2 regions of the Cytobacillus sp. FSL H8-0458 genome follow, and region 2 is predicted to be linked to the other one. Evidence: predicted binding sites of a transcription regulator. Region 2 holds the regulator's gene; the other holds the start of a gene.
The links. The regulator CtsR, encoded in region 2, represses protease genes until heat stress. The targets are predictions, from matches to a motif close to ATGGTCAATAAAGGTCAAACA.
Positions count from the first base shown of each region.

Region 1 (3,422 bases), 1.4 Mb from region 2:
AGCCGCAAGAATAATATGAATTTGAAAGAGATCCATATAAAACGGATCTCTTTTTTTGGTTTTATCAGGCTTTTTTCCCCTTGCTTCCATCATCAAATGGCTTCATCCACAGAAGAATAATAAAGGTCAAACTTACATATCCAAAAACCGGATATAAATAGGACAGCAATGTTCCATAATTGATTAAACTGATAAAGTAACAAACGACAAAGATAAAGCCCACAATAAAAATACTCGGAACGGAATAGTGTTTTTTCACCTGTCTCTCAATGCCAAACACATTCCCAATAACAGATGTGAAAATCTCACCATAGATGACAAACACAAAAATCCAATAGAGCGATGATGCCAATGTCTTTACAATGGCGGCCATCGGGATATCATATGCTTCCAGATTCGGCAGCATCATAAGTGTTAAATGGCTGGAAAGCAGGATGAGTGTAAGCGCGGCTCCACCAAGATATCCGCCCCATTTAATTGTACGGTCATCATCTATTTCAGAAGCCACGGGCACCAGGACTGCCTGCGCCAATGTTAAATTCAGGGCAGTATAAGAAAACGGAGCCACAACCGCCTTCCAGCCATCTTCAGCATATGGGATAAACAGAACCTGTTCTGCAAAATTAGGAAGCTTCATGCTTATAAACAATAAAATAAAGCTAAATGCAATCATCATCGGAACAACAAATGTATTAACAGCAAATAATCCGCGAATGCCAACTATCATTGTAATAATCGTTAACCCTATCGTAACGAGCAATCCCGCAGTCTTGCTGATGCCAATCTGTTCCTCAAACACTGCTCCTGCACCGGACAGCATAACTGCGCATACGCCAAGCAGCATAAACAGCATCAATATATTAATGGCAGAACCAAAAAATCTTCCAAATAAAAATTCATTTAATTCCTGGTAGGATGCTGCCTTTATACGTGCAGAGATTCTCATTAATTTGGAGCCGAGAAAAATAAAGATGTAACCGCTCATCAGTATCCCAATTAAACCGATAAAACCAAATCGGGAAAAAAACTCTACAATCTCCCTGCCAGTGGCAAAGCCCGCTCCCACCACGGTTCCCACATAAACGGCAGCGATCTGGAAAGCTGCCCCCCAATTCGTCTTCACTTAATCTCCTCCTTCCTTTCCAATATATGTAGGGTGGTACAAACAAAGACGAGCTTTTTTGCATTAAAGATAACTGAATATTGGATATGAATTCCAAAACAAACCACTTGAAAGTCAAAGAAGGTCAAATTATAATGTTGATGTAAGGTCAAATATAGTCAAAGTCAGACCAAGTTTATTAATGGAGGTATGCAGAATGCTTTGTCAAAAATGTCAATTAAAAGAAGCAAACGTACAATTAAGATTGAAAGTGAATGGAAATGAACGAAACCTTAACCTTTGCCATAGCTGTTATCAAACTGAAAAGCAAAAAAGCCTTACTTCCTTCGGGCCTGCTTTGAGCGGCTTTTCAGGTTTTGGCCAAATGCCTTTAGAGGATTTCTTTAAAAAGATGGCATCCTCTCAAGGAAATGAAAACTACCAGCCTTTAAAAGAAGCGGCGGGACACAATCAGGGAAACGGCGGATTTATCGATCAATACGGACGAAATCTTACACAGCTTGCAAAAGCTGGTTTAATTGACCCGGTCATCGGACGGGACGAAGAAATAAATCGTGTGACTGAAATATTAAATAGAAGAAGCAAAAATAATCCGGTCTTAATAGGTGAACCGGGAGTAGGCAAAACAGCTATTGCCGAAGGGCTGGCGATTAATATTGCCGAGGGGCGAGCCTCAAAGAAACTTCTAAATAAAGAAGTCTATTTGCTTGATGTGGCATCCCTGGTTGCAAATACCGGCATTCGCGGTCAATTCGAGGAACGCATGAAACAGCTGATTTCAGAGCTTCAGAATAGGAAGAATATTATTCTCTTTATAGATGAAATCCATTTGCTTGTCGGAGCAGGATCAGCTGAAGGGTCGATGGATGCCGGCAATATACTAAAGCCTGCCCTTGCACGGGGAGAGCTGCAAGTAGTCGGAGCAACCACATTGAAAGAATACCGCCAAATTGAAAAGGATCCGGCTCTCGAGCGCAGATTCCAGCCCGTACAAGTAAATGAGCCGACTGCTGATGAGGCAGTTGACATCTTAATGGGGCTGAAACAAAAATATGAAGACTATCATGATGTTTCTTTTACAGAAGATGCCATAAGAGCGTGTGTACAGCTGTCAAGCCGCTATATTCAGGACAGGTTCCTTCCTGACAAAGCCATTGATCTAATGGATGAAGCAGGTTCGAAAATGAATCTTCAGTCAGGATTTATACCTGCAGAAGATATTGAGAAACAGCTGAAAGAAATCAGCAGGCAGAAAGACCTTGTCTTAAAAGAAGAAAAATATGAAGAGGCTGCAAAACTCCGTGGAGAGGAATTAAAACTCCAGCAGGCATTGAACGGAGAAAACAAGGCTGAAAGGCCAGTTATCGAAACAAGTCTTATTCAGGAGATTATTGAGAAGAAAACAGGGATTCCTGTCGGAAAATTAGCAGAAAATGAACAGGAAAAAATGCAAAACCTTGAGGGAAATCTTGCACAAAAAGTAATTGGACAGCGGGAAGCCATACAAAAAGTTGCAAAAGCCATCCGCAGAAGCCGTGCAGGACTAAAATCCAAGCACCGCCCAATTGGATCTTTCTTATTTGTCGGGCCAACAGGTGTCGGGAAGACTGAATTAACCAAAACACTTGCAGAGGAGCTGTTCGGCTCAAGAGACAGCATGATCAGGCTTGATATGAGTGAATATATGGAAAAGCACAGCGTGTCTAAAATTATCGGTTCTCCTCCAGGATATGTGGGTCATGAAGAAGCAGGACAGCTGACTGAAAAGGTGCGCAGAAATCCGTACAGCATTATCCTGCTTGATGAAATAGAAAAAGCACATCCAGATGTACAGCACATGTTCCTTCAAATATTGGAAGATGGACGACTGACAGATAGCCAGGGCCGCACTGTCAGCTTTAAAGAAACAGTCATTATCATGACAAGCAACGCAGGAGTTGGGCAAAAAGAAGTCCATGTTGGATTTGGTGCAGCTGATGCTGTCAAAGATTCAAATATTCTGGACTCTCTCGGCAGCTTCTTTAAACCGGAATTCCTGAACCGATTTGATAGCATTATTGAATTTAAAGCTTTGGACAAAGAGCATTTACTAAAAATTGTTGACTTAATGCTCAATGAATTGCAGGAAACATTAAATGATCAGGAGCTTGAATTGACTGTTACCCAGGAAGTTAAGGAGAAATTAGCAGAAGACGGGTACCACCCTGCTTTTGGCGCAAGGCCATTAAGAAGAATCATCCAGGATGAACTGGAAGACAAAATTGCAGATTTCATCATCGATCATGGAGAAAGTAGCCAT
Region 1 covers NZ_JBBOBR010000001.1:2,684,202-2,687,623, forward strand. The annotation lists gene NYE23_RS13085 (hypothetical protein) at 1-14, shown strand, start outside; gene NYE23_RS13090 (YkvI family membrane protein) at 65-1,123, opposite strand; gene NYE23_RS13095 (ATP-dependent Clp protease ATP-binding subunit) at 1,320-3,422, shown strand, end outside.
Region 1: a site for CtsR is predicted at 1,234-1,254, ahead of NYE23_RS13095 (ATP-dependent Clp protease ATP-binding subunit). Genes of this name have one in related genera too.

Region 2 (3,422 bases):
GCATGGAAGGGCCATCGCTCAACGGATAAAAGCTACCCCGGGGATAACAGGCTTATCTCCCCCAAGAGTCCACATCGACGGGGAGGTTTGGCACCTCGATGTCGGCTCATCGCATCCTGGGGCTGTAGTCGGTCCCAAGGGTTGGGCTGTTCGCCCATTAAAGCGGTACGCGAGCTGGGTTCAGAACGTCGTGAGACAGTTCGGTCCCTATCCGTCGTGGGCGCAGGAAATTTGAGAGGAGCTGTCCTTAGTACGAGAGGACCGGGATGGACGCACCGCTGGTGTACCAGTTGTCTTGCCAAAGGCATCGCTGGGTAGCTATGTGCGGAAGGGATAAGTGCTGAAAGCATCTAAGCATGAAGCCCCCCTCGAGATGAGATTTCCCATAGCGTCAAGCTAGTAAGATCCCTGAAAGATGATCAGGTTGATAGGTCAGAGGTGGAAGCGTGGCGACATGTGGAGCTGACTGATACTAATCGATCGAGGACTTAACCAAGTCATATTGGTAATTACTCGGCAAATGCTTCTTCATACATTATCTAGTTTTGAGGGAACGAAGTTTCTTCAACCAAATAGTCCGGTGGCGATAGCGAGAAGGTCACACCCGTTCCCATACCGAACACGGAAGTTAAGCTTCTCAGCGCCGATGGTAGTTGGGGGCTGTCCCCCTGTGAGAGTAGGACGCTGCCGGGCAAATGAAAGAGCACCTGATGGGTGCTCTTTTTTGTGTGGAATGATAGGTATCTGAATCAATTGGACTCTTCTTTTAATTGCAAAGAAAAAATGTGCCATGTGAGATAAACTCCAAAACATGCTAGATAAATCTTCAATCATGCGAAATAAATCTCCAAACATGCGAGATAAGTCGCACCACCCCATCTTCAAAGAATCTAAGAACAGCATACATCCCAGCAGCTCCATCCAGCTTTGACATCCTCGATCCAAAGAACAATCAATCCATACACATCAACTATCATCCAAAAAAACTTCCCCCAACCAAGCACAAACCCGCCCATCCAAAAATATATTGTTATCGACATTAACTTCCATTATCAGGTTTGGGAAGTCAAAAAATGGGGGAAAATTATTAATACCCGCCAATTGCAAGAAATTACATAAATCATGTATAATTAATGTCAAATATAGTCAAAGTCAGATAGGGGGAGGCCTGGTGAGAAATATATCCGACATAATTGAAAATTATCTCAAACAGGTTTTAGAGAAGAGCGAAAGGGAAATCGTGGAAATTAAGAGAAGCGAAATTGCTGACAAATTCCAATGTGTTCCTTCCCAGATCAATTATGTGATCAACACCCGTTTCACGATTGAAAAAGGTTATGCAGTAGAAAGTAAGCGGGGCGGCGGGGGCTTCATCAGGATTATGAAAGTCCAGTCCTATGACCATGCTGATTTAATTGACCAGTTAATATCTTTGGTGCAGAGCAGGATTGCCCAGAGCAGTGCGGAGAATCTCATCTACCGTCTGGTAGAAGAAGAGATTATAACACACAGGGAAGCTAAAATAATGCTTAGTGTTATAGACCGTTCTGTCCTGTATATTGATCTTCCATTCAGGGATGAGCTGAGAGCAAGAATGCTTAAGGCAATGTTGACCACTTTGAAATATAAATAGTAGTGAGCTGGAGAGGTGAAGTCATGATTTGTCAGGAATGTAATCAAAGGCCGGCCACGCTGCACTTTACAAAGGTTGTAAATGGCGAGAAAGCAGAGTTTCATCTTTGCGAGAAATGCGCACAGGAAAAAGGTGAAATGTTTATGCTGGGCAGCGGGTCCGGTTTTTCAATAAATAACTTGCTTGCTGGCCTTTTGAATATTCAGCCTGCCTTTCAGGGGTCGGGCCAGGATCCTTTTCAGCAGGAGAAGGTTCTGCAGTGTGAGCAATGCTCCCTGACCTTTCAGCAGTTTATTAAAGTTGGCCGTTTTGGATGCGCCAGCTGCTATGAGACTTTTAAAGACCAATTAAACCCGATTCTTAGAAGGCTGCACAGCGGGAATTCCTCACACAGCGGAAAAATCCCTGCCAGAATTGGGGGAACCATTCACTTACGCAGGAATATTGATGATTTAAAAAATCATTTAAAAGAAATGATTGCCAAAGAAGAGTTTGAGAGAGCTGCAGAATTGAGAGACGAAATAAGGAATATGGAAAAGCAGCTCAATGCTGGTCAAAAGGGAGGGGAGTAAGCTTGTCGCTGGAACGTTTCATAAATCAAGCTATCAGCTCCTGGATGAGTGCGGAAGGACCTGATTCCGATATTGTATTAAGTTCACGAATCAGGCTCGCCCGCAATATAAAGCAATATAAATTCCCTACTTTATTTTCAAATGAAGAAGCAGAAGCAATCATTGAAAAAATAAAGGCAAGGGTGGAGCATTCTTCTTTTTCAAAACTTGGGGAAATGGAGCTTTTATTAATGGATAACCTTCAGCCTCTTCAAAAAAGAGTGCTGATGGAAAAGCATTTGATCAGTCCCCATCTTGCTGAGAATTCAACTCATGGTGCCTGCCTTCTTTCTGAAAATGAAGAAGTCAGCATCATGATTAATGAAGAAGACCATATAAGGATTCAATGCCTGTTTCCGGGGTTTCAGCTTTCTGAAGCCTTAAATATGGCGAATGAAATTGATGATTGGCTGGAGGAAGAAGCCGATTATGCATTTGATGAAGATATTGGCTTTTTAACAAGCTGCCCCACAAATGTAGGAACAGGGCTTAGGGCATCGGTTATGATGCATTTGCCGGGCCTCGTTCTCACACATCAAATGAACCGGATTATCCCGGCAATTAACCAGTTAGGTTTAGTTGTTAGAGGAATTTACGGGGAAGGCAGCGAAGCTTTAGGTAACATCTTTCAAGTTTCAAATCAGATCACTCTCGGAAAATCAGAAGAGGATATCGCCGAGGATCTGAAAAGCGTTGTCAGTCAGCTGATTTCTCAGGAAAGATCGGCAAGGGAAGCATTAGCAAAGACTTCTAACATACAATTAGAAGATAGAGTCTTCCGCTCTTATGGCATTTTATCTAACAGCCGGATCATTGAATCAAAGGAAGCAGCACAATGCTTGTCTGATGTTCGCCTGGGGATTGATATGAAGTACATCAAAAACATATCAAAGAATATATTGAATGAGCTGATGATCCTGACACAGCCCGGCTTCCTGCAGCAGTATGCAGGCGGGCCGCTCAGACCGCATGAACGCGATATCCGCAGGGCTTCACTAATTAGGGAAAGATTAAAAATGGAAGATCAAGAGTTGGGAGGATGAAAATATGATGTTCGGACGATTTACGGAAAGAGCTCAAAAGGTATTGGCTTTAGCACAGGAGGAAGCAATCCGTTTAGGACATAATAACATCGGAACAGAGCATATTCTGCTTGGGCTTGTACGCGAAGGTGAAGG
Region 2 covers NZ_JBBOBR010000001.1:4,091,433-4,094,854, reverse strand. The annotation lists rRNA gene NYE23_RS20645 (23S ribosomal RNA) at 1-496, shown strand, start outside; rRNA gene rrf (5S ribosomal RNA) at 577-693, shown strand; gene NYE23_RS20635 (CtsR family transcriptional regulator) at 1,172-1,633, shown strand; gene NYE23_RS20630 (UvrB/UvrC motif-containing protein) at 1,657-2,205, shown strand; gene NYE23_RS20625 (protein arginine kinase) at 2,208-3,287, shown strand; gene clpC (ATP-dependent protease ATP-binding subunit ClpC) at 3,292-3,422, shown strand, end outside.